3 regions of the Vibrio lentus genome follow, and region 2 is predicted to be linked to each of the others. Evidence: riboswitches for the same ligand, from Rfam matches in the RefSeq annotation. Region 2 holds a riboswitch; each other region holds the start of a gene.
The links. Region 2 has a riboswitch for thiamine pyrophosphate ahead of thiC (phosphomethylpyrimidine synthase ThiC). Riboswitches for the same ligand answer to the same signal wherever they lie in the genome.
Positions count from the first base shown of each region.

Region 1: linked by a shared signal. The riboswitch ahead of thiD (bifunctional hydroxymethylpyrimidine kinase/phosphomethylpyrimidine kinase) and the one ahead of thiC (phosphomethylpyrimidine synthase ThiC) in region 2 are both predicted to bind thiamine pyrophosphate.
Region 3: linked by a shared signal. The riboswitch ahead of thiB (thiamine ABC transporter substrate binding subunit) and the one ahead of thiC (phosphomethylpyrimidine synthase ThiC) in region 2 are both predicted to bind thiamine pyrophosphate.

Region 1 covers NZ_JAUFQE010000001.1:722,310-733,017, forward strand. Annotated here, with positions in the region: gene tenA (thiaminase II) at 1-410, opposite strand, end outside; gene QWZ07_RS02945 (ABC transporter substrate-binding protein) at 419-1,375, opposite strand; gene QWZ07_RS02950 (ABC transporter permease) at 1,494-2,309, opposite strand; gene QWZ07_RS02955 (ABC transporter ATP-binding protein) at 2,302-3,060, opposite strand; gene thiD (bifunctional hydroxymethylpyrimidine kinase/phosphomethylpyrimidine kinase) at 3,050-3,958, opposite strand; TPP riboswitch at 4,055-4,166, opposite strand; gene QWZ07_RS02965 (DMT family transporter) at 4,266-5,183, opposite strand; gene QWZ07_RS02970 (helix-turn-helix domain-containing protein) at 5,269-5,997, opposite strand; gene QWZ07_RS02975 (DUF2999 family protein) at 6,244-6,495, opposite strand; gene QWZ07_RS02980 (YdcF family protein) at 6,626-7,723, opposite strand; gene QWZ07_RS02985 (glutathione S-transferase family protein) at 8,222-8,896, shown strand; gene QWZ07_RS02990 (S24/S26 family peptidase) at 9,161-9,388, shown strand; gene QWZ07_RS02995 (hypothetical protein) at 9,388-9,762, shown strand; gene QWZ07_RS03000 (hypothetical protein) at 9,756-10,187, shown strand; gene QWZ07_RS03005 (sensor histidine kinase) at 10,191-10,708, shown strand, end outside.
Region 2 covers NZ_JAUFQE010000002.1:2,983,611-2,994,318, reverse strand. Annotated here, with positions in the region: rRNA gene QWZ07_RS21990 (16S ribosomal RNA) at 310-1,864, shown strand; tRNA gene QWZ07_RS21985 (tRNA-Glu) at 1,956-2,031, shown strand; tRNA gene QWZ07_RS21980 (tRNA-Lys) at 2,034-2,109, shown strand; tRNA gene QWZ07_RS21975 (tRNA-Val) at 2,142-2,217, shown strand; rRNA gene QWZ07_RS21970 (23S ribosomal RNA) at 2,586-5,478, shown strand; rRNA gene rrf (5S ribosomal RNA) at 5,571-5,686, shown strand; tRNA gene QWZ07_RS21960 (tRNA-Asp) at 5,754-5,830, shown strand; tRNA gene QWZ07_RS21955 (tRNA-Trp) at 5,891-5,967, shown strand; gene QWZ07_RS21950 (multicopper oxidase family protein) at 6,494-7,876, shown strand; gene crcB (fluoride efflux transporter CrcB) at 7,976-8,359, shown strand; TPP riboswitch at 8,422-8,520, shown strand; gene thiC (phosphomethylpyrimidine synthase ThiC) at 8,650-10,599, shown strand; gene QWZ07_RS21935 (thiamine phosphate synthase) at 10,599-10,708, shown strand, end outside.
Region 3 covers NZ_JAUFQE010000002.1:2,667,877-2,678,584, forward strand. Annotated here, with positions in the region: gene pmbA (metalloprotease PmbA) at 1-332, opposite strand, end outside; gene yjgA (ribosome biogenesis factor YjgA) at 451-975, shown strand; gene thiQ (thiamine ABC transporter ATP-binding protein) at 1,085-1,789, opposite strand; gene thiP (thiamine/thiamine pyrophosphate ABC transporter permease ThiP) at 1,789-3,402, opposite strand; gene thiB (thiamine ABC transporter substrate binding subunit) at 3,468-4,460, opposite strand; TPP riboswitch at 4,514-4,633, opposite strand; gene QWZ07_RS20415 (flavin prenyltransferase UbiX) at 4,677-5,300, opposite strand; gene mpl (UDP-N-acetylmuramate:L-alanyl-gamma-D-glutamyl-meso-diaminopimelate ligase) at 5,314-6,696, opposite strand; gene fbp (class 1 fructose-bisphosphatase) at 6,967-7,977, shown strand; gene QWZ07_RS20430 (DUF2799 domain-containing protein) at 8,055-8,411, opposite strand; gene QWZ07_RS20435 (gamma-glutamylcyclotransferase family protein) at 8,493-8,849, opposite strand; gene tamB (autotransporter assembly complex protein TamB) at 8,938-10,708, opposite strand, start outside.

The DNA of each region.
Region 1 (10,708 bases), on a different contig from region 2:
CCAATTGAACACGGAGCCAACGCCGCATATAAGTCGACAAGATCACCTGTCATCCCCGCATCCAGAACGTAGCGCGTGTAAGCAACTGTACCGAAATCCTCGGGCTCGTTTTCTAAATCCGATTCGGTTAAACCCCACTGACCACAGTAAGTCACGTGGTGAGAGATCTCAGAATCTAGCAGCGCATGAACACTTGGCAGTGCACGGCGCATATCAGCCAACGTTTTTGCCTTGTAAATCGCCAATGCATAAGCGCGGGCATACTGTTTTAAGAACAGGAAATCTTGCTTCAAGTAATGCAGAAAACACGGCTGAGCAAGAGTGCCTTTCGCCAGCGTTTTAACAAAATCATGCTCGGTGTAGTCTTGCCAATCTTGCTGACAGGCTTGGATTAAGTCTTGGTATTTCATGAGATTCCTTAGTCAAAAGTCGGTACGTAATCAGCGGCTTTTGGTAGTGATTTGATGATGCCTTTGTCGAACATGAACTGTGCGTAATCGTCGTAACGCTTCATATCTACAGCAGAAGGGCGAAGTGCAAAGCGAGTCAGTGTGTCGTTCCATGCACGTTGGTTAAGTTCGTTGTTCAACGTATCTGGTGAATACGCCACAAACTCACTCCATGACTCTTGTGGGTGGTTCACAATGTAAGTGGTTGCTTGTTCAAGTGCTTTGTTGAACGCTTTGATTGCTTCGTCGTCGTGCTGCTTTGCGTTCGCAACAAAGATAAGCTCGTCGTAAGCGGGCACACCGTGCTCTTCAGGGAAGAATGCCTTAGCTTTAAAACCTTCAAGTGCTAACTGGTTAGTTTCGAAGTTACGTAAGCCACCCCAGATTGCATCTACCTTGCCTGATGCCAATGAAGATGAAAGTGCCCAACCGACATTGATGGTTTGCACGTCGGTAAATGCAACATTTTCTTGAGCTAGCATGGTACCGATGGTCGCTTCTTCGTTACCCGCAATCGCAATACCGATCTTTTTGCCTTTCAGATCCGCTAGTGAATCGTTCTTGCCATTATCTAAAACCATCAACGTATTCAGTGGCGTTGCGATAAGAGTAGATGCACGAACGAGAGGCAAACCCGCTGCTACATCCATGGTTAAACTTGGTTGGTAAGTTACCGCTAGATCGACTTTACCTGCTGCGACCAATTTTGCTGGCGTGCTTGGGTCAGCTGGCTCTTGGATTTCCACCTCTAAGCCTTGGTCAGCAAAGTAGCCACGCTCTTGAGCAATCACAATCGGGCCGTGGTTCGGGTTCACAAACCAATCCAACATCAGTGTCAGTTTCTTTTGTTCAGAATCCGCCAATGCATGACCTGAAACTAGCGAAGCAAGCAGTGCCACTGCACCTACCAATTTGGTATTTTTCATAGTTAACCTTTCCTTTTGAATATTATTATTGTGTTTCTAGAGCTAATTTTTAACGAGGTTTGTTTAGATAAATAGCGTGAGCGAAGCTTTATTAAACAAAGAGTTATTGAGCGAACCATCACTGGTTCTCCCAAGGGATAGCTTTTTTGAGTAATTTGTCTGTGATGAAGTAGAGCGAGATAGACAGCACCGCCAAGATGAATAAGGCCGCAAACATCTCATCAATGATCATGCGTGCGTTGGCTTGCAGCATTAGGTAACCCAGCCCTTCACTCGAACCCACCCACTCGCCGACGACTGCACCAATTGGAGCAATCACCACAGCGACACGAATGCCAGACGCCAAAGTTGGCAGCGCAGCAGGCAGTTGGATATAACGCAACAATTGCCATTTCGATGCACCCATGGTCTTAGCAAGATCAAGATAACCAGTCGGTGTATTTCGCAGGCCGTCGTAGCAACAGGTAGTCACAGGGAAGAAGATAATGATCGCCGCCATCACCACTTTTGACGCGATGCCATAACCAAGCCACAGCATCAACACTGGCGCAATCGCAAACACAGGGATCGCTTGGCTAGCAATTAAGATAGGCAACAACCAACGTTTCAGCGGTTCGAACATCAACATCTGTAGGGCGAAAAACAGCCCCATGGATAAACCGAGCAATAGACCAAGTAAGATCTCCTGCGCAGTCACCCAAGTGTGTTTGAGTAGCACGTCGTAACGTTCAATTAGCTTGATGAAGACTTCTTCGGGAGCTGGCAGAATGAAGCTTGGCATCTCGAAGATAACCACCACCAGTTGCCATAAACCGAGAATCACAGCACTACTGATCAGCAAACGCATAACGGGATTCATCTGACGCGGGCGCTTAGTCGTGATCTGTGTGTTAGTTGAACGAGCCACAGCTTCGCTTCGCGTTAGATCATTCATAATCACGCTCCAACTGATCTAAGATCGCTTGTTGTAACTCAGCACATTCACCGTCTAACACTCGTGGCGTAGCTGTATTAGGCACCGACAATGACTGTGCACTCGCAGGTGTGCCTTGCAACACATACAAGTTATCCGCCAAACGCACCGCCTCTTGTGGATCATGAGTGATCAACACAACAGTTTTATCTCTTAACAGTTCACACGCTAAGCTCTGTAACTTGTGTCTTGTTACCGCATCCAGCGCAGAGAAAGGCTCATCCATCAGCACCACTGGCTTGTCTTGCATTAAGGTGCGAGCCAAAGCAACACGCTGACGCATACCGCCAGACAATTGATCTGGCATCGCATTCGCGTAATCGACCAAACCAACCGCAGCGAGCAACTCTAGTGCTTGATTGGTTTGAAGTGCTTTATCAGAAGCTGGATTTTGAAAGCGATGACTCAGGCATACATTGTCGATAACCGACAGCCACGGCAGTAATAAATCCTGCTGCGCCATGTAAGCGATGCGATCCGTTAAAGGCAGTTCATCGGACGTTGCCAATGTGCCCTGCCACTCCACCTTGTCGTCCAACAAGCCTGCCAGATAACGTAATACCGTGGTTTTTCCGCAGCCACTTCGACCCAGCAACACCGTCCACTTACCTGCGTTTAAGCTAAGCGACAACCCAGACAAGGTAGCGTGCTCACTGTCGTTATAACGTAAGGAGGCATTGCTGAGTTGAACACCCACCGTATTAACGGACATTACCGTGCCCAGCGAAGAAGTGATTTACCGGGCCATGACCTTGGCCAACTTGCAACTCATCAGCATGAGCAATCGCGCGCGAAATGTATTGTTTGCCTAGGTCGACAGCCTCTGAAAGCGTGTTGCCTTGAGCCAAGAAAGAAGCAATAGCAGAAGAAAGCGTACAGCCCGTGCCATGCGTGTTTTTGGTAGGAAAACGCTTCGCGCTAATCAGAGCAGATGTGGTTGGCAGAATCAGTAAATCGTTACTGTTCTCATCCTTCTCTAAGTGGCCGCCTTTGAGAAGAACGGCTTTGGCACCCAGTGCACGTAGGTCTTCAATCATGCCCTGCATTTCGGCTTCGCTTTCAGGGACAGCTTTGCCTGTCAGTGCTGCGCCTTCTGGCAAGTTAGGAGTAATGATGTCTGCGAGCGGAATCAGCTCTTGTTTTAGCGTGGTGGTAGCCGAGTTTTCTAACAGCAGATCACCACTTGTCGCGACCATTACAGGGTCGATCACTAGGTGTTTAGGTTGGTATTGTTTGATTTTGTCCGCGACAACTTTGATGATTTGCGAATCGGCCAACATGCCGACTTTCACTGCCACGATATTGAGATCAGTAAAAACCGCATCTAACTGGCTAGCGACATGGTCGAGTGGAATAGGAAAAATGGCTGACACGCCTTGAGTGTTCTGGGAAGTGATAGCGGTAATCACAGAACAAGCAAAACTACCGGTAGCAGACATGGCTTTAATATCAGCTTGGATACCGGCACCGCCGCCACTGTCAGAACCCGCGATGGTTAAAACAATCGGAGTATTCGTGCGAATCGTGTCTTCAGCAGAGTGCTGCTGTGTTGAGGGTTTTGGAGTTGAGGCTTTTGGCGTTAAATCTTTTGAAATAGAACTGTGTGTCATTGTCGCTCCTACTATCTTACAAGACGTAGGAGAACGAACACTGATCGAAGGAGAAGTCGCATTAGGCTCATGAAAGTTTTCATGGGTGCAGACGTAGATCGAGTGCTTATAGTTCCCTACGCCAGTGTTAACTGAATCAGGTTCAACGGGTCTCGATTAACGATCTCAGCAAACACCAAATAAGGTATGTGCCCCCCGACTATTGATAGCGATAGTAACAGCACTCTCACAACTGAGATACTGATTTTATTCAATTATAAGAATTACACATGAAAAAATTTCAATTAGGCTCAAAAAAAACAAATACTTATAACGTTCCTTTAGATGGCTTCGACTGTATAAACAAGCACAAAACAATCAGAGACATACCTAGCCAGCCTGTAAAAGGAATAAGCTCACCGACAACACAAACGGCAAGCACCGCTGCGACTACTGGTTCAAACAAGGTCAGCAGATTGGCACTGCTCGCGGTGACGTGACGTAAACCAAAACTGAACGCGATATAACCCAAACATTGTGGAATCAGCGTAAGATAACTGATGACTAATACGTTGGTCTGTGAGGAAAACAGGTTATCACCAGTAAACCAGAGCGTTGGCAGCAACAGCATCGCACCGAGGCCAAAAATACTGCCCATCGCCGCTTGTGACTTAATCCCTTTATCGATCAGTGCTTTGGTCGCCCAAGAATAAATGGCGTAACACAACCCAGCGACCAGACCTAAGCCAATACCTAACAGCTTGAGAGCATCACCGGATTCATTCGCCGATGAAGATTCTGAAAACACCAACAGCCCAATACCTACCACACCAATCGCAAAGCTAGTAAGCCAACGTCGGTTGATATTATTCTTTTTGCTAATAAGACACTCTAACAGTGCAGAAAAGAAAGGTGCGGTAGCAATCGAAACCACGGTACCGATCGCCACGCCTGATAATTTCATTGAAGAATAGAAAGCTAAAGGATAGACCGCTAAAGCCAAAGCACTCACTGTCAACAGCTTCTTGTTCTGCATAAGTTTGTCGAAAGCGAATAGGATTTGTCGATACGCCAAGCCCGCTTGCATTAGACCACCGACGCCCATAGAGAAAGCACCAATCGCTAATGGGCTTAGATCAGGCGCAAAACTTGCGGCGGTGCCCGTCGTGCCCCATAAAATAGAAGCAAACAAGATGGCCAAAGTGCCCATTTGGAATTCGTTAACGCGATTGATGGCAAGATTCATTTCTATTACCCAATTTTCATTTCTGAAATAGATAATAGTGAAGATTGATATAAGTTAGTTTGCCGAAAGGACGCTATTGTTGTTTCTAAAGACTCTCTTTCATCGAACCCAAAAACGCCCTTGGAGACATTCCAAAATGCTGAGAGAAGCGACGACTGAAAGCAGACACATCACTATAGCCCACATTTTCAGCGATCAATTGAACGGGTAGATCGGTATGAGTTAACAAGGCTTGAGCTTTCTCCATACGATATCGAGTGATGTATTTAAGCGCACTGATACCCAAGCACTCTTTGAAGCGTTTTTTGAATTGAGTGGGACTCAAACAGGCCGTTTCTGCAAGTTGAGATATAGAGAGAGGTTGGGCGTAATTATCCGCTATCAATCTTTGTACCGCACGGATTCTTGGGTCGATGCTCTTGCTGACTTGTTGTTGCTCTAACAGCAGTGAAAACACATCCAAAACTGATGACTCAATGCCACTATCGACCTGATATTCCAGCTGCTTCTCAACGAACAGCAAGAAGCTCATTAAAGGCGGTGTGATCGTGAAAACCGAGAGCTCATGCTCTAACAAGTGCTGCGGCAACTCTGCCATATCTGCGACAATAAACCGCGCGGCTTCATCCGCCTTAAACGCATGCGCTGTGGTTACCGGAATTACCACACATTCGCCCACGGCCACTTTGCCGACATACCCCACCATCTCGATGTTAATACTGCCTTGGATCGGCAATACCAATTGATGATGGTCATCATGAGCATGGGTATTAAATTGCTTGGTGTAAGATCGAATGCTTAAGCTAGATTTCATGAGCAACGCCGGAATTCAGTTTATTGAAACATGAGTGTTAAAACGAAATTACATGATTTAAGCGAGGGAGTCACATCGGGCTAGTGTTTTTGTCGTCTCCCCTGTCGAGCCTGTTCTAAGTCGGATCAAAAAAGCCGTTTAAGTATTGATACTCAAACGGCTTTTTATTGGAGTCAAATTCGCGATCTCAAGAACAGTTAACCGAATCGGCTATCACTCCCTAAAAAATCACTCATTCACACTCTACTATTTTTGAAGTTGCTCTTTAGCGGCTTCAACCTTAGAAAAATCTAGGCCAAGCTCTTCAACTGCTTCTTTGATTAGCGCAGGGTTTTGCATTACCTGACCCATCAGCATTTGAAGCTTATCTTGTGGTAAACCAAGTTGGCTGATTGTCGCCATTGCTGCAAGAGGGTTCTCAGTCAACGTCTTGAATATCTCGCTGATCTGCTCGTCGCTAATATTGTTCTCTTTCAACATCGCTAAAATCGGGTTCATTTTTTTGCCTTTGAAACACTAAATTAAGTAGGAGCACAGCATACCATCTAGCTGTGCTCGATTGTACTAGCAAGTGAAGCTTTGGTTTAACACGAACTGTGCTTTTCCCAAACGCAAATAATGCTTGGGCTTAGCGAGACTCTAATGGGTAAGAGCGGTAGCTCCACATACCATACGTTCTCAGTGCATCACGGTAGATGCCTAGAAGCTCACCACTGCTCGCTTTCTTAAGATCTTCTAGCGGCTTATCTGGGTAAGAAACCGTATCGAAGGTAATGCCCTGAGGGCCCGTTTGCCAGCTAGCAATTTCAAACAGAGTTTGACCACGACGAACATGGCTTGCCGAGCTAATAATGGTCGCGTGCTTAATATCATGACGAGCAAGCGCATAGCTACTGAATAAGGCATTGCCTACCGTGCTGGTCGCGTAGTTCTCTTCAATGATGCGGTCTTTGCTTACCCCTTTTGAGATAAGCCAATCCGCCATTAACTTGCCTTCAGTCTTATGGTTCTTAGGCACGCCGCCGGTTAACACGATCATCGCGTCTGGGTTAGCTTTCGACATTGCTAATGTCGTTTCAAGACGTTCAATCAAGATTTCATGCATAGAACCATCAGGGTTAAGCGCGTAACCCAAAGTGACGATGGCACCGTGGTCGCTCAACAGTCCCTTATCCGCAGACTCTTTAAGAGATGTTTCTAACACGCGGTCGACCGTTGCAAAAATACGTTTGATGTCTTCTGCTTTGCCTTTATTCAGGCTTTCCAGCTTCTCCATGTGCTTATTCGATTCACTGTCATTACCTTCAAATCGCTGCCAAACCGCTAGATACGCATGAAGGTCGACATCGTCTGGCGCAACCGTCAGTGCTTGTTCAAACAACTCAATAGCGCGTTCTGCGTTCTTGTTGTAGATCTGAGCGTTCGCTGCCGAGATCAACAAGTCAGTACGGTAAGGTTCTAGCTGGTAAGCTTCTAACAATCGGTTAGTCACTATTTCCATGTTGCTTGGCATTTTAGCCGTGAAGCCCGCGTGAGAAATTCTTGCCGGAGACTTAAACGCCTGCAACGCATCAAGAAGTAATTGGTCGACAACTTGTCGCTTAGTCACCAACTGCGCGTAATCGGCAGAAGCTTGTACTGCGCCATCGTTAGCAGCAAAAGAATAAGGTGTTGCGCCAAAAGCGAGCATGCCACCAAGAGCGAGGGCGATAATGTTCTTTTTCATGGAAAGATCCTGTGTCGTTAAGTGTTCACATCAGATTTGCTCCCCAATGTAAGTCCCTAAGATTAAAAAACTGTGAACCACACCAGAATATCCGAGGTTAATATTCATTTGTTGCATAAGGTGTGGCAACAGATCACGATTTTGAACTTACCAATAAGCCTGCGCATCGAGATAATTTTGGTTTAAAGGGGAATTCACCGATCATTTTGGAATATCTGACTGAGGATTACATACGCCCTATTCCACCGAAAACCATCCATCACAAATCCAAACTCCGCAGAAAACAACACGCCCAAACAGCAACTTTAAGCTCATTTTTTCAACAACTTAAAATCCAACACACCGAATTGTTAGATGTTGATCCTCCCCACAGATAACGAAGCTCTAAACATATGGCCGCTAAATGCGAATCGACGTATTTTAAAATAATTCAAAATCAACTATTGAACGATCGTTCAAGTGGTGCTTTAATGGATTATCAATACAAGGAGTTACCCCATGCTTAAGTTCTATTTTCACCAAACACCCAACCCAATGAAGATCGCTCTGTTTCTAGAAGAGACAGGCCTAGATTTTGAACTTGTTCCTGTTGATACCTTAAAGGGCGAGCAACACACGCCGGAATATCGTTTGATTAACCCAAACGGTAAAACACCAGCCATTGAAGACGATGGACAGCGCGTGTTCGATTCTAACGCTATCCTTTTGTACCTATCAGAGAAGACTGGCGAGCTTGGGGGACAACCAGAAGACAGAGCTGAACTGCTCTCTTGGATGATGTTTATCGCGAGCGGTCTTGGTCCTTATTCAGGTCAATCGGTACACTTTCGCCATGCAGCGCCAGCAGGCCTAGATTACGCTGTGAACCGTTACCTACGTGAAGCACAACGTCATTACGAAGTGTTAGAAAAGCACATGGAAGGTCGTGAATTTATCGTCGGAAATGAGTACACCATTGTCGATGTCGCTGCATGGGGTTGGATTGATAAAGCGCCTGTCGTGCTTGGTGAAGAAGGCTTAGAACCTTACCCGAATTTGAAGCGTTGGTTTAACGCAATCAACACTCGCCCAGCTGCAATTCGCGCTCGCGAGATTGGTAAAGGCGTTGAATTTAAAACCGAACGTGATGAAGAAGCGAAACGAGCACTGTTTCCTTCGAATTATGCGAAGTAGAGTCTGACAATGAGGCCCAATAGCAATTTCCTGGGCCGTTTACTTCACCTTGATTACTCCAAGATAACCGACCCACCCATCCTGACTCCATCACACTAACCTGCGTATTGAATAAGTAACCTCAAATTCGTAAGTAACTGTTGCAAGTCATAAAATACAGATTTAGAGCTACTTGATATGAGATCATAATGATATTCTATATGTCATAAAACATTTCATAGGCTTTTAAACGAGCCTTTAAGTCCATCTGAGCGTGGTTTGTATATGATGTGCACCAAGCACAATGAAACTAGATTCATTGTCGATAAAGAAGTTCACCAAGCATTAAGCGGCCAGCACCTAGTAGATATGGACGGCCTACTTTCTCAAAATAATATCCAGCATTTACCTGGTAAAAAACTTGCGATCAAATTTAGTCGCTCAACTCCAACAGTCGAAAAAGGTGAGGTGAAAGTTATTGGTAGAGTTGCGTTTGTGATGGAGAAGAAGTGATGGATTCATTCAAATTAGTATTAGACCTAGCGCTTCTTGGTGACGCTACGAACCAAAGTTATACTGTTATAACTTTTGGACTCGCATCTGCACTTTTCGGTCTACTTATTGTAATCCTTGATTTTTGCACGTCTAAATCTACTGAGAAGAATAGTTACCTAAAACTTTCATATACTGGTTTTAAAGGCATCGGCGTATTCTTGATGTGGGGTATTGGCGCAGGAATTGCGGGTATGGTTGGTGCTGCTGCAGATATTTTTGAAATCAGTCGCACTGCTAGCGTATTTGTTGGTGCTGGTTGGCCTGTAGTACTGCCACGATTACTTGTCAAGAACTATCTTCAGAAAAAGTCCCTACGGAGTAAGTCATGTTAAATTTTCTATTAGGTCGCTCAAGCTTTAGCAAGAAAGAGCAAGTTATCGAATCAATCCGTAGCTTCGAAAAGTTCAATAATAACGAAAATATTGAAGATGCAGATACACTGCTTCTTTTCAAAAGTGACACTCAACAGTGTTGGTTAGTTTTCACCAACTTACGCATGTACTTTGTCCTCAATGACACAGAAAAATCATTATTAAAACCTATGTGGGCAAGAGACAAGGACAAAATGGTCTTAAATGGTCGTATTAACTTACATCTGAAAGACGAACGTCACTCTAACGAAACGGGTAAACTCAACTTTGGAAATATGAACAACGGTATGCTCTACACTTATTCACTTTTCAATGGAACTAGCCCTGCAGGCATCATCCTCACCTTAGCAAACAAGCACTTTTTGTCTGAAGAACTCGGAGCTTAAATCGTGATAGAGAAAAGAGACTTAAAAACCAAATCACTCACCTTCGACGTAGATGCTCAGCTCATTCGAGAACTAGGTGAAAGACTAGTTAGTAGAAACCATATTGGTATTTCAGAAATAATAAAGAATGCTTACGATGCGGATAGCCCGAGTGTCGACGTATCTCTAGCCAACATCAATGACGATGATCTAGGTCAATCGGAGTTAATTATTTCAGACCATGGTTTAGGTATGAGTTTCGATACCGTGAAAAACCATTGGATGACCATTGGCACAAGTAACAAACGATTGAACCCCGTTAGCAAGCTCTACGGACGCCCTGTCACAGGTAATAAAGGCATTGGCCGCTTTGCCTGCCAGCGTTTGGCAGAGCACCTAGAACTAACAACATGCGCTAAGGTATCTGACGGTTATGAACATACAACGGTTCAATTTGACTGGGAGGATTTCAAGGCAGGAAAACGCCTGTCAAATGTCCATTGTAAATACCAAAGCTACCAATCAAGTGAAGGAACTGTAGG
Region 2 (10,708 bases):
TAAATCGCTAAAATGGCCGTCCGATTTGAGCGAAGCTCAAAAAGGAAAAGCTCTTTAACAATTTAAACCTATCAATCTGTGTGGGCACTCGTTGATGAATATCAAAACGTTTTATCGTTAGATAAAACAGATTCTTCGGAATCAAAATTGATTTCAATGAACTGAGTGACCAATACGTTTAACTACTTGTAGTTATTCGGCACAGTCAATTCATTACCATTCTGTTGGAATGGTAATAGCTTTAGAATTACATGTTTACTTCGGTAAATATTAGTTTTGAAGTCAGTATTCGTTGAGTCACAAAATCTTAAATTGAAGAGTTTGATCATGGCTCAGATTGAACGCTGGCGGCAGGCCTAACACATGCAAGTCGAGCGGAAACGACACTAACAATCCTTCGGGTGCGTTAATGGGCGTCGAGCGGCGGACGGGTGAGTAATGCCTAGGAAATTGCCTTGATGTGGGGGATAACCATTGGAAACGATGGCTAATACCGCATAATGCCTACGGGCCAAAGAGGGGGATCTTCGGACCTCTCGCGTCAAGATATGCCTAGGTGGGATTAGCTAGTTGGTGAGGTAATGGCTCACCAAGGCGACGATCCCTAGCTGGTCTGAGAGGATGATCAGCCACACTGGAACTGAGACACGGTCCAGACTCCTACGGGAGGCAGCAGTGGGGAATATTGCACAATGGGCGAAAGCCTGATGCAGCCATGCCGCGTGTATGAAGAAGGCCTTCGGGTTGTAAAGTACTTTCAGTTGTGAGGAAGGGTGTGTAGTTAATAGCTGCGCATCTTGACGTTAGCAACAGAAGAAGCACCGGCTAACTCCGTGCCAGCAGCCGCGGTAATACGGAGGGTGCGAGCGTTAATCGGAATTACTGGGCGTAAAGCGCATGCAGGTGGTTCATTAAGTCAGATGTGAAAGCCCGGGGCTCAACCTCGGAACTGCATTTGAAACTGGTGAACTAGAGTACTGTAGAGGGGGGTAGAATTTCAGGTGTAGCGGTGAAATGCGTAGAGATCTGAAGGAATACCAGTGGCGAAGGCGGCCCCCTGGACAGATACTGACACTCAGATGCGAAAGCGTGGGGAGCAAACAGGATTAGATACCCTGGTAGTCCACGCCGTAAACGATGTCTACTTGGAGGTTGTGGCCTTGAGCCGTGGCTTTCGGAGCTAACGCGTTAAGTAGACCGCCTGGGGAGTACGGTCGCAAGATTAAAACTCAAATGAATTGACGGGGGCCCGCACAAGCGGTGGAGCATGTGGTTTAATTCGATGCAACGCGAAGAACCTTACCTACTCTTGACATCCAGAGAAGCCAGCGGAGACGCAGGTGTGCCTTCGGGAGCTCTGAGACAGGTGCTGCATGGCTGTCGTCAGCTCGTGTTGTGAAATGTTGGGTTAAGTCCCGCAACGAGCGCAACCCTTATCCTTGTTTGCCAGCGAGTAATGTCGGGAACTCCAGGGAGACTGCCGGTGATAAACCGGAGGAAGGTGGGGACGACGTCAAGTCATCATGGCCCTTACGAGTAGGGCTACACACGTGCTACAATGGCGCATACAGAGGGCAGCAAGCTAGCGATAGTGAGCGAATCCCAAAAAGTGCGTCGTAGTCCGGATTGGAGTCTGCAACTCGACTCCATGAAGTCGGAATCGCTAGTAATCGTGAATCAGAATGTCACGGTGAATACGTTCCCGGGCCTTGTACACACCGCCCGTCACACCATGGGAGTGGGCTGCAAAAGAAGTGGGTAGTTTAACCTTTCGGGGAGGACGCTCACCACTTTGTGGTTCATGACTGGGGTGAAGTCGTAACAAGGTAGCCCTAGGGGAACCTGGGGCTGGATCACCTCCTTATACGAAGATACTTACGATGAGTGTCCACACAGATTGATTAGGTTTAGAAAGTAAAAGAGACGAAGAACTCCCAAGTTCTTCAATATCCAGTGTCCCGTTCGTCTAGAGGCCTAGGACACCGCCCTTTCACGGCGGTAACAGGGGTTCGACTCCCCTACGGGATACCATTGGGTCGTTAGCTCAGTTGGTAGAGCAGTTGACTTTTAATCAATTGGTCGCAGGTTCGAATCCTGCACGACCCACCATTCTTTCTCCGCGAAGGAATTAAAACTATCGTGGGCGATTAGCTCAGTTGGGAGAGCACCTGCCTTACAAGCAGGGGGTCACTGGTTCGAGCCCGGTATCGCCCACCATTCTCTAAATATTCTTGGTTATAGTCATATCCAAACCACTTCTTTTGTCGTTGGTTGGTGTGTTTGACCCTGAGAGTCTTTAGAAAATGTGAATTTTAGAACACTGGTTCTTAAAGTCTCATGCTCTTTAACAATTTGGAAAGCTGACTGATTGATTTACTTACGAGTAATTCAATCAAATTTAAAAGTTCTCAATGTTTATCTTTATTGATAAACACAACAAACACATTCAAGTGTCTTGTATTCGAATCAAACGTTAGTTTGATTCACAATTGAGTCCGGCAAACAGTTATCAAGAATTAACCCTTCTTGATGACAACCAAAAACCTTGGTTAGTTGCCATACACTAAGACCCTTTCGGGTTGTATGGTTAAGTGACTAAGCGTACACGGTGGATGCCTTGGCAGTCAGAGGCGATGAAAGACGTAATAACTTGCGATAAGCCCAGATTAGGTAGTAATAACCTTTTGAGTCTGGGATTTCTGAATGGGGAAACCCACGTGCATAAGCACGTATCCTGTTGTGAATACATAGCAACAGGAGGCAAACCGGGGGAACTGAAACATCTAAGTACCCCGAGGAAGAGAAATCAACCGAGATTCCGAAAGTAGCGGCGAGCGAAATTGGATTAGCCCTTAAGCTTTTAATGATGCAGGTGAAGAGTCTGGAAAGTCTCGCAATAAAGGGTGATAGCCCCGTAACCGACACATCATAATCAGTGAAATCGAGTAGGGCGGGACACGTGATATCCTGTCTGAATATGGGGGGACCATCCTCCAAGGCTAAATACTACTGACTGACCGATAGTGAACCAGTACCGTGAGGGAAAGGCGAAAAGAACCCCTGTGAGGGGAGTGAAATAGAACCTGAAACCGTGTACGTACAAGCAGTAGGAGCACCTTCGTGGTGTGACTGCGTACCTTTTGTATAATGGGTCAGCGACTTAATTTTAGTAGCAAGGTTAACCGTTTAGGGGAGCCGTAGGGAAACCGAGTCTTAACTGGGCGTACAGTTGCTAGGATTAGACCCGAAACCAGGTGATCTAGCCATGGGCAGGTTGAAGGTTGAGTAACATCAACTGGAGGACCGAACCGACTAATGTTGAAAAATTAGCGGATGACTTGTGGCTAGGGGTGAAAGGCCAATCAAACCTGGAGATAGCTGGTTCTCCCCGAAAGCTATTTAGGTAGCGCCTCGGACGAATACTACTGGGGGTAGAGCACTGTTAAGGCTAGGGGGTCATCCCGACTTACCAACCCTTTGCAAACTCCGAATACCAGTAAGTACTATCCGGGAGACACACGGCGGGTGCTAACGTCCGTCGTGGAGAGGGAAACAACCCAGACCGCCAGCTAAGGTCCCAAAGTATAGCTAAGTGGGAAACGATGTGGGAAGGCTCAGACAGCCAGGATGTTGGCTTAGAAGCAGCCATCATTTAAAGAAAGCGTAATAGCTCACTGGTCGAGTCGGCCTGCGCGGAAGATGTAACGGGGCTAAGCTATACACCGAAGCTGCGGCTACGTACCTTAGGGTATGTGGGGTAGGGGAGCGTTCTGTAAGCCGTTGAAGGTGTGCTGTAAGGCATGCTGGAGGTATCAGAAGTGCGAATGCTGACATGAGTAACGATAAAGGGAGTGAAAAACTCCCTCGCCGGAAGACCAAGGGTTCCTGTCCAACGTTAATCGGGGCAGGGTAAGTCGACTCCTAAGGCGAGGCCGAAAGGCGTAGTCGATGGGAAACGGGTTAATATTCCCGTACTTCTTACAATTGCGATGGGGGGACGGAGAAGGCTAGGTGGGCCTGGCGACGGTTGTCCAGGTTCAAGTACGTAGGCGGAAAGTTTAGGTAAATCCGGACTTTCTTAACGCTGAGATACGATGTCGAGCTACTACGGTAGTGAAGTCATTGATGCCATGCTTCCAGGAAAAGCCTCTAAGCTTCAGATTGTAAGGAATCGTACCCCAAACCGACACAGGTGGTCGGGTAGAGAATACCAAGGCGCTTGAGAGAACTCGGGTGAAGGAACTAGGCAAAATGGTACCGTAACTTCGGGAGAAGGTACGCTCTTATCAGTGAAGTCCCTTGCGGATGGAGCAGACGAGAGTCGCAGATACCAGGTGGCTGCAACTGTTTATTAAAAACACAGCACTGTGCAAAATCGTAAGATGACGTATACGGTGTGACGCCTGCCCGGTGCCGGAAGGTTAATTGATGGGGTTAGACTTCGGTCGAAGCTCTTGATCGAAGCCCCGGTAAACGGCGGCCGTAACTATAACGGTCCTAAGGTAGCGAAATTCCTTGTCGGGTAAGTTCCGACCTGCACGAATGGCGTAATGATGGCCACGCTGTCTCCACCCGAGACTCAGTGAAATTGAAATCGCTGTGAAGATGCAGTGTACCCGCGGCTAGACGGAAAGACCCCGTGAACCTTTACTACAGCTTGGCACTGAACATTGAACCTACATGTGTAGGATAGGTGGGAGACTTTGAAACCGCGTCGCTAGATGTGGTGGAGTCGTCCTTGAAATACCACCCTTGTAGTTTTGATGTTCTAACGTTGGTCCCTGAATCGGGATTACGGACAGTGCCTGGTGGGTAGTTTGACTGGGGCGGTCTCCTCCCAAAGAGTAACGGAGGAGCACGAAGGTGGGCTAAACACGGTTGGACATCGTGTGGTTAGTGCAATGGCATAAGCCCGCTTGACTGCGAGAATGACAATTCGAGCAGGTGCGAAAGCAGGTCATAGTGATCCGGTGGTTCTGAATGGAAGGGCCATCGCTCAACGGATAAAAGGTACTCCGGGGATAACAGGCTGATACCGCCCAAGAGTTCATATCGACGGCGGTGTTTGGCACCTCGATGTCGGCTCATCACATCCTGGGGCTGAAGTCGGTCCCAAGGGTATGGCTGTTCGCCATTTAAAGTGGTACGCGAGCTGGGTTTAGAACGTCGTGAGACAGTTCGGTCCCTATCTGCCGTGGGCGTTGGAAAATTGAAAGGGGCTGCTCCTAGTACGAGAGGACCGGAGTGGACGAACCTCTGGTGTTCGGGTTGTCATGCCAATGGCATTGCCCGGTAGCTAAGTTCGGAATCGATAACCGCTGAAAGCATCTAAGCGGGAAGCGAGCCTTGAGATGAGTTTTCCCTGGCGCTATAAGCGTCCTAAAGGGTTGTCGTAGACTACGACGTTGATAGGCAGGGTGTGTAAGTGCTGCGAGGCATTGAGCTAACCTGTACTAATTGCCCGTGAGGCTTAACCATACAACACCCAAGGGGTTTTGTGGACTCAAAGACAGACCTTGAATGAGTTTGAAGAGATACTTTTAAATCAGTTTTCCGAATTTTAAAATTTGCTTGGCGACCATAGCATTGTGGACCCACCTGATTCCATGCCGAACTCAGAAGTGAAACACAATAGCGCCGATGGTAGTGTGGGGTTTCCCCATGTGAGAGTAGGACATCGCCAGGCTTTAAATTAAATCTTTAGGTTGACCGACCTGGAGATATGGACGCTCACTTAGTGAGTTGACCACTGCGGAGTGGTAGTTCAGTTGGTTAGAATACCGGCCTGTCACGCCGGGGGTCGCGGGTTCGAGTCCCGTCCACTCCGCCACTTATTCGATAACCTCGCCTAGTGCGAGGTTTTTTCGAATCTGAAGTAGTAAAAAATTTTAGGGGTGTAGCTCCAATTGGCAGAGCAGCGGATTCCAAATCCGCGTGTTGGGAGTTCGAATCTCTCCACCCCTGCCATATTTAAGGCTCTAGCAGAAATGCTAGAGCCTTTTTGCTTTCTGAATCTAATATATGCGATTAGCAATGTAGCGGATTCCCCGACTTACCAAAACAGCGCATGTTGGGAGTCTAAACCTCCAACCCTTCTATATACAAAGCCTCAGCAGAAATGTTGGGGCTTTTTTACGCCTGTTGCTTCTTCGAAGCAATATTGGGAGATGGAACGTCATCCCGGTGGAATACTTTGAGCGCCGACTCATAATGCTTTTACCTAATTCTTCTAATTTGGATATATTGATATTCGAACCTTAACGCCTCCGTAATAGTTTGAATATCTAGTCGAAGAGGGAGGTCTTTTGGCTTTCTATGTGTGATATTTAAGCTGTCATTTCTTGTATTGGCTGATATTTGACCTTAGAAAGGTAAGTGCTCACTTATCCCAGTCTCTTTTATAAACAATCAACAGCACAATCCCCACTTCTTTATGAGAATTATTCTCAATATTTTGTTACATTTTGGTCGTTATTACTAAAAGGCAACAAATATGGATATTTCCCGTCGTAAATTTATTCAATCATCTCTCGCTATATCTGCACTAACTGTTTTGCCCGCTTGTTCTATGAAGCAGTCTGTTGATGGGCAAGGTAAGTATGTCTATGACTTAATTGCTGAACCTTCAACAGCTGAGTTAGTCGCGGGATTTGATACCAATGTTTTAGCTTTTAATGGACAGATCCCAGCTCCGACGATTCGATGTCGACAGGGTGAAAAAGTCATAATTCGTTTTACGAATAAGCTATCAGAGCCGACGACTATCCATTGGCATGGCTTAAGAATTCCTATCGAAATGGATGGAGTTCCCTTCTTAAGTCAGCCACCAATCATGCCAGGTGAAACATTCATTTATGAGTTTACGCCGCCAGATGCTGGCACATTTTGGTATCACCCACATATGAATAGCGTTAAACAACTCGGTATGGGTTTAGTTGGCCTTATTATCGTAGAAGAAAGCACTCCAGTGCAGTTTGACGAAGAACACGCATTGATGCTTAAACATTGGCATATCGACAAGCAAGGTCAATGGAAAGACTTAATGATTCCTCGACTCAGTGCTCGTATGGGCACTCCTGGTGAGTGGAGTAGTGTTAATGGAGTTCATGAACCCGTATATCGGTTGAAGCAGTATGCAACGACTCGACTGCGGATTGCCAATGTCGATAATACGATCACTTATCCTATTGCTATCGAAGGGGCAGAGGCATGGGTGATTGCCATCGATGGTAACCCTGTAAAATCGCCTTACAAACTGACTCAACATAAAATTGGTCCAGGGATGCGTGTTGATATCGGACTGATCGCTCCCAAAGCTGGTGAGCGAATTAACGTTCTCCAAATGAAGGGGCGTTTTCCATTTTCTTTGTGCGAATTTGAAGTCGTAGATTCAACATTTACTCAAGAGCGAGTGTTGCCATTATTACCATTGAATCCAGTACCCAACCTAGATCTTACTAATGCTGAAGAGATCGATTTCGTGTTCGAGTGGGAGGGTGCAGTTTCACCTGTATCTAAAGATGGTAAATCGATGCCTAAATTTTGGCTTACTAATAAACGAGCGTGGGAGGGGATGAGCAAAGACAATATCCCTGAGCCGTTGGCGACTTTAGATCTAGGTAAGACTTACATATTCGATCTTAAGAACGTCACTCAATATCATCACCCGATTCATATTCATGGTCATACATTCACTGTATTGGAACTTGATGGTAAAAAAATTGAAGAACCTTTCCATACCGATACCGTGCTACTTGGAAAAAACGGCCGAGCGAAAGCCGCATTTGTTGCCGACAACCCAGGACGTTGGATGTATCACTGTCATGTTATAGAACACATGAAAACGGGTTTAATGGGATATATCGAAGTTAAGTGACACCTGTAACGTTTAATATTTGCGCATGCATTCTTAGTTCTACCCTCGCTTTTATCGGCGTTAAAGCTAGAATATAGGGATTATTGTTTGGGAGGATTCATGGGTCAGTTATCTATTTTAGGTTTTATTGCCATTGGTGGCGCATTTGGTGCTTGTTCGCGCTATTTGATTTCAGAGTTATGTGTGGTGATGCTAGGGCGTGGTTTTCCTTATGGTACGCTAACTGTTAACGTGGTTGGCTCTTTAATTATGGGCTTACTCATCGCAGCGTTTGAGAATGAGATGGTTGCGACAGAACCATGGAGACAAATTATCGGTCTTGGCTTCCTTGGAGCACTGACTACATTTTCTACATTTTCGATGGATAACGTGCTTCTTATGCAGCAGGGTGCTTTCTTTAAGATGGGACTCAATGTGTTACTCAACGTGGTTCTCAGCATCTCAGCAGCATGGATCGGCTTCCAACTTTTGATAAAGTCTTAAAACTTTCTTACGATTTGTTAACAACTCGGCTTGGTTTATCCAAGCCGTTTTTATATACTCGATCGAACTTGTCGGAGTGCCATATGGCTGAGACCGTTAACTCGGGATCCGTTGAACCTGATCAGGCTAATACCTGCGAAGGGAACAAGAGTAGATATCTAACTAGAATCCCTCTAGAGATCTATCTCCAGATCACAACTGTATTTCTTACCGTGATCCCTCTTGTAGCATCTAATCCGTCAAGCATTTTTATCCCTATAAATAATGGCTAAAGGCCAAGGAAAAATGCTATGTCGAGTCGTAAACAAGCAAGACTGGAAGCGAAGAATTTCATCGATTCTTTATCCGTACAACCTTATCCAAATTCCAAAAAAGCTTACATCCAAGGATCTCGAGAAGATATTCAAGTCCCTGTACGAGAAATATCACTCGCTGATAGCCTTGTCGGTGGTACCAAAAAAGAGCCTGTATTCGAACCTAATGTACCCATTCAAGTTTACGATACCTCAGGTGTTTACACTGACCCCACACATCAAATAGACCTGTATAGCGGCCTTCCTAAGTTGCGTGAGCAATGGATTGATGAGCGTGGTGATACGGAACTGTTAGACGATGTAAGCTCTGTTTACACTAAAGAACGTTTAGAAGATGAAACTCTAGACGACCTTCGTTACGGCAACCTACCTAGAATTCGTCGCGCGACTGGCGATCAATGTGTTACTCAGCTGCACTATGCTCGTCAGGGAATTATCACTCCTGAGATGGAGTACATTGCTATACGTGAGAACATGGGGCGTCAGAAGTTTGCTGATGAGCAGCTTAACCACCAACATCCTGGCCATAACTTTGGCGCAAACCTGCCAAAAGAAATTACCCCTGAGTTCGTGCGTAAAGAGGTTGCTGAAGGTCGAGCTATTATCCCTTCAAACATCAACCACCCAGAATCAGAACCGATGGTTATTGGTCGTAACTTCTTAGTGAAGGTGAACGCTAATATCGGTAACTCTTCAGTAAGCTCTTCGATTGAAGAAGAAGTTGAGAAGCTAGTATGGTCAACCCGTTGGGGTGGCGATACCGTAATGGACCTTTCCACAGGGCGTAATATTCACGAGACTCGTGAGTGGATCCTGCGTAATAGCCCAGTACCAATCGGTACGGTTCCTATGTATCAAGCCCTTGAAAAAGTGAATGGCGTTGCGGAAGATCTTAACTGGGAAGTGATGCGCGATACTTTGATTGAACAAGCAGAGCAGGGTGTTGATTACTTCACTATCCACGCAGGTTTGTTGCTTCGCTACGTTCCGATGACGGCTAAACGTGTCACCGGCATTGTTTCTCGTGGTGGTTCTATTATCGCGAAATGGTGTCTTGCTCATCACCAAGAGAGCTTCCTTTATACTCACTTCCGCGAGATCTGCGAGATCTGTGCGAAGTACGACGTTGCTCTGTCATTAGGTGATGGCTTGCGTCCAGGCTCTATTGCAGATGCCAACGATGAGGCTCAATTCTCGGAGTTACGTACTCTAGGTGAGCTGACTAAAGTGGCTTGGGAATATGATGTTCAGGTGATCATTGAAGGCCCTGGACATGTACCTATGCACCTTATTAAGGAAAACATGGACGAGCAGCTAGAGCACTGCCATGAAGCGCCTTTCTATACATTAGGCCCGCTGACTACAGATATCGCTCCGGGTTATGACCACATTACATCTGGAATTGGCGCGGCGATGATTGGTTGGTACGGTTGTGCGATGCTTTGTTATGTAACCCCTAAAGAGCATTTAGGCTTACCAAATAAAGAAGATGTGAAGACCGGCCTGATTACTTACAAACTGGCAGCACATGCTGCAGACTTGGCAAAAGGTCATCCTGGTGCACAAATCCGAGATAATGCATTGTCTAAAGCACGTTTTGAATTCCGTTGGGAAGACCAATTTAATCTAGCTTTAGATCCGGAAACAGCACGTTCTTTCCACGATGAAACCCTGCCACAAGAGTCGGGCAAGGTTGCTCACTTCTGCTCTATGTGTGGACCTAAGTTCTGCTCGATGAAGATTTCTCAAGAAGTTCGAGAGTATGCGAAAGACACTGAACAAGTAGCCGCGGATCAGGCTATCGAGATTAAGATGCTAGGTAACCCGTTGGAGGGAATGCGTCAAAAATCACAAGAGTTCCGTGATACTGGCTCTGAACTTTATCACCCTGCTGTAGGCGTAAAAGAAGCTCAATTAGAGGAATAATGACAGTGAATATTCTCATCCCATCTCAATACATAGAGTTAACGGGGGAGGTTCAAAACTGTCTATTGGTTGCTAAACGACAAGGTTTAGCAACTGATGCAGTTGAGTT
Region 3 (10,708 bases), 320 kb from region 2:
TCTTTAGGTGCTGGACCTGCAAACGGGTCTTCAGAAGTGTATTGAGCAATATCAAGCGCGGCTGCGACGGTTTGAGCAATCGCCTTCTCGCTCAGATCAGATGTAGATGCGCTGCCTTTCTTCTGGCCGCGATAAACAGTAATGCCTAGAGCACCATCACTATTAAATTCAACGTTTTCCACTTCACACATACGTGTTGAAACACTTAAACCCGTTGACTTAGTAATAGCGACCTCAGCTGCGTCTGCACTCACTGATGCCATATCCAACGCTTTAGCTACTGCGGCTTCTAGCTCAACTCTTTGCTGGGCGACTTGCTGTTTTACATCCATATCTATTCTAATTTTTTAGGTCAATATTACGTAGGATAACAAGAATTTCGCTTTCTCCCCAAGATTCTTGCTAAAATAGGCAATATATTCGTTTGAGATAGTGACATAGGCAGAAAAGATGGCTCGCAAAAACCAAAAAGCCCCATGGGAACCAGAAGAAGAAATCATCTGGGTAAGTAAGACTGAAATGAAAACGGACATGGACGCCCTGCAAAAGCTGGGAGAAGAGCTTGTTGAACTAAAGCCTTCTATTCTTGATAAGTTTCCTTTGTCTGAAGATCTGGCTTTAGCGATTAAAGATGCACAGCGCTTTAAAAATGAAGCAAAGCGCCGTCAGCTTCAATACATTGGTAAAGTAATGCGTAATGTAGATCCAGAGCCGATTCAAGCGGCTTTAGATAAGATTCGCAACAAACACTCTCAAGCAACAGTTGAACTGCACAAACTAGAGCAACTGCGTGACCGCGTTGTTGCTGAAGGCGATGCTGCCATTTCAGACGTGATGGATATGTACCCTGAAGCAGACCGTCAACGTCTTCGTCAGCTAGCTCGTCAAGCTAACAAAGAGAAATCAGCGAACAAGCCAGCAAAATCTTCTCGTGAGATTTTCCAAATCTTAAAAGAGCTAAAGCTAGGCGACTAATTTTTGCCTCCCTTTACTCAGAAAGATAGTAAAAGACCTAGCACATGCTAGGTCTTTTTGTATTTGACGCTCTCAATATAAAGAAGTATTCAATATCAGGACTCAGTCGTTATTCTCCAGCTCGAACAAAGGAACTCAATTCGCCTTGTGGGTGATCGGCAGTTAGCGCATCTATCGAGTCTTCGACTAAAACCTTACCCAGTGCCACAAACACAAACTTGTTTGCGATACTGCGCGCATCACCTAAGTGGTGTGTCACCATCAAAACAGTAATGTTTCGCTCTGCTGCTAATCGCTTCACTAAGCTCAGCATCTCTTCACGAAGCAAAGGATCAAGCGCCGAAAAGGGCTCATCAAGCAGCCAAATGTCATGTGGCTGTACGAAGCATCGAGCTAGCGCTACACGCTGACGTTGACCGCCCGATAAATGCTCCGGCAATCTATCCAAATACTCCGCGACCCCAACTTGTGCGGCTGCTTGCTCAACTTCAAGCTTTTGGGTTGCCGTAAGCTTTAACCCTGGGTGCAGCCCCAAACCAATATTTTCACGCACGGTGAGATGGGCAAACAAGTTATGCTCTTGGAACAACATAGCTAATGGGCGTTGATGTGCTTCTTTGCCTATCAAAGATTGCCCTGCTACCGAGATCTCACCCGATGTCGGCTCAATAAAACCAGCAACCAGTGCCAGCAGTGTTGATTTACCCGCCCCACTAGGCCCCATCAATGCAACAATGTCGCCCTGCTCTGCTTGAAAATCAAAACTAAACAACTCTCGGTGATAGTGGTAATCCACATCTTTCATCACTAACATCATCGGTTCCTTAACCCTTTAGCATCTAGCTTTGAGTTTCGAGTAAATAAAAATTCTATCAGACTAAAACTGCCGACACTCAATAACAGCAGACTGACCGAAACAACGGCGGCGGCTTCCATTTGATAGCTGCCTAGCAATTGGAATAGATACAAAGGTAGTGTTCTAAAATCATGACTGCCAAACAAGGCAATCGCACTTAAATCTCCCATTGCAAGCATGAAGCTAATCGAGAATGCGTGCGCCATAGGTTTACGTAATGCTCGCCATTCCACCAGCCTAAATCGCGTAAAGCCGGTCATCCCTAAGCTCGCACACACATACTGATACTGCTGAGACAGGTGCAGCATAGGTTGAGCCAAGGTTTTAATCACGTAAGGCAGCGCCATCAAACTGTTTACTGCAATCACAATAAAGAAAGCCAAGCTGAACACATCGGTAAATGAACGCAGCAATAAGAAAAGGCCAGTACTGATCACTAACCCCGGTGTCACTAAGATAATCGTGCCAATCAGCTCGATTTTATCGGCTCGAAAATTCTTATTCTGCAAGCGCCATGCTCGACTGGTCAGCAGTATCGCAATACCAATAAAAACGGCGATAACACTGGCCAAGGAAGCGACACGAACTGAGGTCATTAACGCCGCCCAAAACGGTTCACTGCTGAGTACCGTCAAAGCTTGAGAGTTAATACCACTAAAGATAACCATGGCTAATGGCGGCAATACCAGCATTGAGACTACGATGATCCAAAAGCTATCCCAAGCTTTTGACCACCAGCTGTCCTTAACCAAATATTTATCTTCCGACAGCTGGCTGGCTGTCACAGAGATTGACTTAGACAGGCGCTGAATACTCACCGCTAACACACCACACAGTAGCATTTGCCATATTGCGAGTAACGCACCAGCCTGTAAGTCAAAGTCGAATTTAATCGCTTGATAGATGGCTAGTTCAATCGTGGTCGATTTAGGGCCTCCACCAAGAGCCATTACGGTAGCAAAGCTGGTGAAGCACAACATGAAAACTAAACCACAAACATGTGGTAGTTGTTGTCTTAAACGTGGCCATTCGACCCATTTAAATTTATTCCAATGGCTCATGCCCAAATGAGCACACAGCTTGTGTTGCTCGGCAGGCACGGTATCCAAAGCTTGTAAAAGTAAACGGCTAGCATAAGGCAGATTAAAGAAAACGTGCGCCAGCAAAATGCCATTCAAACCATAAATCGAGAATGGCAATTCAATGTCGAAGTTAGCCAAAAATTTAGCTAACCAGCCACTGTTACCATAAATCGCAAGCAAGCCAAAGACACCGACTAACACAGGCAGAACCAAAGTCGACGCGAACAGTCTTAACAACAAAGCTCGTCCAAAAAATTGCCTGCGACACAGAGCATGAGCAACGGGTATAGCAAAGCCAACACTCAGCACAGTTGAGAGTATCGCTTGATAAAAACTGAATTTCGTTACATGCCAATAGTAAGGATCGGACCATACTTGGCTGATATCAAGAGAAGGGGCATTGCTAAGCAATGCCCCAACTGCTGAAACCACGAAGGCGGTAATGAGTATCGCAACCCAGATCCCGACCTTAGGTGTTTTCTTTATCATAAATTGATTTTTTACCGTGAATAGTTCGCTCAAAGTATATCGAACGAACTTTTAAATACAGGACGTTAAAAAGTAAGCGCACTCTGCCATTCGCGAATCCAAGGCTTACGCTTAGCGGCAATTTCTTCAGGCGTAAAGCTCAGAGCTTTCTGCGGTACCGTTAACTGCTCGAACCCTTTTGGTAGTTCGATGTCAGTCACTGGGTACATCCAGTTGCCCGTTGGCATTGCTGATTGGAATTCGTCACTTAGAATAAACGCCATAAACTCATCAGCAAGTTTCTCGTTCTTGCTACCTTTTACCTTGGCTGCCACTTCAACTTGAGTGTAATGACCTTCTTCAAAGCTTGCAGCTGCGTACTTAGAATCACTTTCTGCAATGATGTGATAAGCCGGAGAAGTTGTGTAAGACAACACTAAATCAGACTCTCCTTCTAGAAACATAGAGTAAGCTTCAGACCAGCCTTTAGTCACAGTAACCGTTTTCTGAGCAAGTTTCTTCCATGCTGCAGTTGCTTCATCACCGTAAACCGACTTCATCCAAAGCATCATGCCTTGGCCTGGTGTTGATGTACGTGGGTCTTGGTAGATAACCTTGAGGTCATCACGCTGCTCGACCAATTCTTTCAAACTCTTAGGCGGGTTTGCTAATTTCTCTTTGTTATAGATAAACGCAAAGTAACCAAAATCATAAGGAACAAAGGTGCTGTCGTTCCAACCGTTAGGAAGTGTCACTGATGACGTATCAACACTGTGCTCAGCTAATAAGCCTGTCGCTTTCGCTTCAGCCATTAGATTATTATCTAGGCCTAACACGATGTCTGCTTTGCTGTTACCACCTTCAAGACGCAAGCGGTTAAGAATAGACACGCCATCTTCTAGCGCGACAAAATTCACATCACAGCCACACTTTTCTTCGAATGCTTTTTCAACGGCAGGACGAGGGCCCCAATCCGCAGCAAAAGAATCATAGGTATATACAGTTAGAGTATTGTCTGCAGCAACGGCAGAAAAAGAGATGGCTGTAGTAACAGCAAGGGTTGTTAATGTGAATTTCACTGGACGCTCTCCATGGTCTGAGCGGCACAGGTTTGAGGGAGGAGAACGGTAGAAGTTGTTCCTAACTCAATTCCTACGCCAGCATTATCTGGTTCAGGTTTACGGGTCCCAAGCACTTGCTTGATCTCAGCTCGCATTCATTATTTGAATGGTTAGCTCCCCGATGAGTGTTCAGAATTGTAATTCGAATTTTAACAATAAGCTATCAAGTTTGGATCAATTACGTTGATCGTAACCCCAACGTGGCACTAAACCTTGCTCAATACCAAGATGATCCAAAATACGCGCCACCATAAAATCGACCAGATCTTCGATCGACTTAGGTTGGTGATAAAAACCCGGAGCCGCAGGCATGATCGTTACGCCCATGGTCGAGAGTTTGTGCATGTTCTCTAGATGCAGCGTAGAAAATGGCGTCTCACGAACCACCAACAGCAGCTGGCCTCGCTCTTTCATAACCACATCAGCAGCTCGCTCAATCAGGTTATCTGATAGACCATGAGCAATTGAAGCTAAGCTTCCCGCAGAACATGGACACACCACCATCTGCTTCGGTGCTGCAGAACCAGAGGCAACCGGTGAGAACCAGTCATCTTTGCCACACACCACCAGCTTTTCTGGGTCGCAACCTAAATGCTTAACCAAAGCTTGTTTCGCTGCGTCAGGCCCAGCAGGTAACTTAAGTTCATGCTCAGTCGCCAACACCACTCGCGCTGCCGACGATATCAGCAAATAGACCTGATAATCTGCCGCCAATAGGCATTCAAGTAAACGCAGTCCGTAAGGCGCACCAGATGCGCCAGTGAAAGCGAGGGTTATAGCTTTATCGTGTTTTGTCATGTTCTCAATTACTTCAAATTATAGGGGCTTGGATGCCGTTAGCCCTGAGTGCCAACGCATCCAACAGTTTCTGGTGAATACCACCAAAACCACCGTTACTCATTACCAAGATTTGGTCGCCCGCTTGTGCCTCTGAGACAATTCTAGCAACGAATGCGTCCATGTCATCACTAACGTGCGCGGGTTGATGGCACGCATCGGCCACGTCTTGTACAGACCAATCAATGTTATCCGGTTGGAATAAGTAGGTAGAATCCGCCTGCTTGAGCGAATCAGCCAAGGTTTCTTTGTGCACACCACGCTTCATGGTGGCAGAACGCGGCTCTAAAACGGCAATGATTTTCTTTGTGTCGACCTTATTACGTAAGCCGCCCAGCGTAAGTTCAATCGCTGTAGGGTGATGAGCAAAATCGTCATAGACAGAAACGCCTGCCACTTCGCCTTTAAACTCTAAGCGACGCTTGGTATTAATGAACGTCGCCAGTGATTCGCACCCTAAGTCAGGTGTGACACCAACATGCCTTGCCGCCGCAATCGCCATCAAAGCATTGTTGACGTTATGATCGCCAACCAAATCCCAATCTACGGTTCCAACACATTCACCTTGGAAGTACACCTCAAATTTAGAGCCGTCTTTAACCAGTTTCTTGGCATCCCAATCACCGAGTTCACCACTCGACTCAGTTTCACTCCAGCAGCCACGAGATAACACATCTTGGATCGCGGTGTCTTGCTTCGGTGAGAAAATACGGCCATTACTTGGTACAGTGCGAACCAAATGATGGAACTGTCGCTTGATTGCCTCAAGATCATCAAAGATATCTGCATGATCGAATTCGAGATTGTTCATCACTAACGTTCTTGGGTGGTAATGAACAAACTTAGATCGCTTATCGAAGAAAGCGCTGTCGTATTCGTCAGCTTCAACCACGAAGAACATGCTTTCACCAAGGCGAGCAGAGATACCAAAGTTACCCAACACACCACCAACAAGAAAGCCCGGCGCGTAACCGCAGTCTTCAAGGATCCAAGCCAGCATGCTCGATGTTGTTGTCTTACCATGCGTTCCAGATACCGCCAGAACCCAACGGTCATGCAACAAGAACTCTTGCAACCACTGCGGCCCTGAAGTGTATCTAAGGTTGTTATCCAATACATACTCAACACACGGGTTACCACGGCTCATCGCATTGCCAATGACTACTAAGTCAGGTCTTGGTTCTAATTGGCTCGGGTCGAACCCTTCAATAATCTCAATCCCCTGAGACTCCAACAAGGTGCTCATTGGAGGATAAACATTCGCGTCACTACCAGTAACCTTGTGACCTAATTGACGAGCCAATACCGCAGCACCACCCATGAAGGTGCCACAAATTCCTAAGATATGAATATGCATATATTGCTTCCAAACGCTTGGCTAAATGAGCCATGTCTAAATCAAACTACTTGCACTCATTATCATTAAATGGCGATTAAAAGCGAGCCACAATGCAAAACAAATTTAGTCGACATAGTAAGTGAGATCTGTGTCGCTTAGTTCATTACCATTAAAAAGATCTAACCTTTAGAATTTAGGTAAGCGTCTAGATGAATAAAGCCCATATAAGAGGCTAATTCTACAGTGCTCAAATCCCCCCTAATATTCAGAGAAGTTTAAGGAAATAACATGTCTGAGATGCGCACCCTTGGTGAATTCATTGTTGCAAAACAAAATGACTTCCCCCATGCAAGCGGTGATCTATCATCCCTTTTGTCATCAATTCGTCTTGCTGCGAAAATTGTTAACCGCGAAATTAACAAAGCAGGTCTTGTCGACATTACTGGCGCTGTTGGTACAGACAACGTTCAAGGTGAAGAGCAACAAAAGCTAGACCTATACGCGAACGACAAGTTTAAAGCTGCACTTGAAGCCCGAGACCAAGTTTGTGGTGTTGCGAGTGAAGAAGAAGACGAAGCCGTTGCCTTCAATAAAGAGCTCAACAAAAACGCAAAATACGTCGTGCTGATGGATCCACTTGATGGTTCTTCAAACATCGATGTGAATGTATCGGTTGGTACAATCTTCTCTATCTACCGTCGAGTATCACCGATTGGTACTCCGCCAACACAAGAAGATTTCCTACAACCTGGGCACAAGCAAGTTGCCGCGGGTTACGTAATTTACGGTTCTTCAACCATGCTTGTTTACACAACAGGTGCTGGTGTAAATGGTTTCACCTACGACCCATCACTGGGTACCTTCTGTCTATCTCATGAAAACATGATGATCCCTGATGAAGGCAAGATTTACTCGATCAACGAAGGTAACTACTTCCGCTTCCCAACGGGTGTTAAAAAGTACATCAAGTACTGCCAAGAAGATGAGCCGAGTGACAACCGCCCTTATACTTCTCGTTACATTGGTTCTCTAGTATCAGATTTCCACCGTAACCTGCTAAAAGGCGGCATCTACTTATACCCAAGTACACAAAGCCACCCTCAAGGTAAGTTGCGTTTGCTTTATGAGTGCAACCCAATTGCTTTCCTTATGGAACAGGCTGGTGGTATCGCTTCAGACGGTGTTCAACGTATCATGGATATCAAACCAACAGAGTTACACCAACGTGTACCTTTCTTTGTTGGCTCAACAGACATGGTTCGTAAGGTAGAAGAATTTCTTGAGCTTAACCAAGACTAATCCTCTCGTTTATTTCTCAAAATAACACCATTAAAAAAGCCAGCATTCACATGCTGGCTTTTTGTTTATTCATTGAATTATCGAACATCAAATTTCGATTCAGCACCTCGTTCATAGTTGAAGCGGAACCATTTATCGATGTCATCACAAATTCCAAGATAGGTTTCACCACGACGCCCTAGCGCTCTTGGATTCTGAGAACAATACTGAGTTTTACCCACTTCGTAACCTTGGCCATAAGCGGCATACAAGTTTGCATCAATTGATGGTGAAGACGCGGCTTCAGCCAAACTTGCTTCAGTCTGTTTGGTTTTTCCTTTCAGCGCCATTTCTTCGCCAAAGCTCTGCCAATCGGTCGTGTTCATTGATGTTGGTGGCGGAGTTTGCGCACAACCAAATAGCATTACTGATAGCACCAATAATATATATTTCATAATTTCCTCCTGATGGAAAAGACTAGCTCGTACATTGAGACTTTTAGCTATTACGTCAGAATGCTTCCAGTAGTTCATTCACTATAGCGGGTTGTTCCGCTTACACCAGTCACCCGAAAGTATTTCTTTATTAGCTGTTAGATCAAGCTGATACAAATATACCCATGCTAATCCAAATATAGTCTCTATTTGCTCGCGACGATACTCAACAGGGACATCTTCTAGCCGATCGAGCGACTCCAAAATTTCGTCGTTAATGATATAGACCTCGCCAGCGACACTTTTCTTTCCAAAAATCATCGCCGGATAGGCACCTAAATCAAAAAGAGTAAACGACTCTGGTGTATCAAAGCGCCCCAACAACTCACAATGCTGCAAATAGTGGTGATTAGACTGGCCTTCTCTCAACGTGCCATAGACGAACACAAGATGCTGCATAAACCCTCCACAAGCCCTTCATACTTTTACTTCGATGAATGGCTGAAACATTATCTACTCGAGCTCAAATTACTCTATTCAAACTTCTTTACTCGAACTCGAATTGATAAAGAAGGTCCACAGCACTGTCTAGGCCCGATACGGCTTCAACATAGAGATCCTGCATCAATCGATAACGAACAGTAAATTCACCTAACGAGTTGAAGATACCCACGCCATATTTCACCTGTAAGCCAGGCAGAATGTAGCCACTTACCGTTACTTGTGAGTCATCACCAGAACCTGCGGTATCCAGTTGTAAATCTTGCACACCAAACGCTTCACCGATTTCGCCGACAACTTTACCGCTCTTCGCCAAGCTCAAGCCAATTAAGGTGGTTGTCATCGAACCGCTCGACTCGCCGTCGATATCTTGGCCACGCAATATATAAGACAGCGCATTCGCTTGAGGCATCGCTGGGTCAGAATAAATCTCAATGGTCGGCTCTGTCGCAGGGCCCGTCACTCGAATACCTGCGGTCACATCATCCTGAGTATTATCTGGGTTACGTATCGCATTGATTGCTACGTATGGCTGATCCGGCGGACCATTCATTAGAATCTTACCTTCTTCGATCAACAGATCTTGTCCGAATGATTGGTAAGTACCATCGACGATGTTCACTTCACCGGTAATGAATGGACCTTGGTCTTTTTGAGCCACATTGAGCTTACCAACCAAGTCGCCTTCAAGACCGAATGCTGACAATTTAAAGTCATCACCAATGGAGATATTAATATTGGTCATCACATTGAATGGAATCGTGTCTTCATTTTCTGGCTCAAGATCTTTATTCAAGATAACTTGATCAGAGGACACACCAACCGCTGTCGGCGGTAAGTCTTCGACAACAATACGTCCCCAAGGCAATGCAATATCACCCGTAATTTTTGCAAGCTCTGGCGTGACATCAATGGTCATGTCGGGAACAACCTTCACCTTCACCATAGGCGGGATAACAACCATCAACTCGTCGGCAAACACTCTGACATTAGAGTGCCATGCTTGAAGGTCCTGCCAATCCCCAGAGCCTTCGATATCAAGGTGACCATCCGGTGTTTCAACATTGGCATCTAACTTCGCGCTGTAGCCGTCAAAATCGAGGTCAATACGACCACCTTTAATATCCACTGGCGTCACATCGCCTTTGACTTGAATACCATCAACAGAGAATTGGCCAAAGACTTGAGGATGCATCAAGGAGCCTTTTACTTTTAAATCACTCTCAAGATCCGCCTTCAATAGGCTGTATTCACCAAGAATCGGCTGTAAGAAATCCAGATGGAACGTTGTCAGCTGAATTGCCGCATCAACCATTTTGTCGTCAGCGAGAATATCCGGTAGCGACACAGTGCCAGACAGGTCACCATTATCAGACACATCCAACTTAAAATCGGCATCCAGTTTGTTATCTTTCAGTTGGGCATTCAATGCAACGCTTTCCCAACCTAATGTGATTGGCTCACCAACTTGCTGAACAACCTGACCTTTCGGCATATCGACGCTAACCGTCACCTCAGGTTCACCTTGTTCCGACCACTTAGCATGAGCGGTCGCATTCACTAAGCCCTGTAGTTGTGTTTCTTTAGGCACAAAGGCTTTAATCTGTTCGAAGTCGAATTGGTTGATCGCCAATTTGGCCTCACCCGACTTTCCGACACGCACGTCTTCATCCAGACACACACTCGAACCCGATTGCTTCCAACAGTGCGCTTGTACATCAGCAAACTGATTATCGACATCCGCCTTAATTGCGACAGGTTGATCTAATACCCAAGGTCCCTGCTGAGTGGTAATTTTGACTCTATCTAACGCCCCA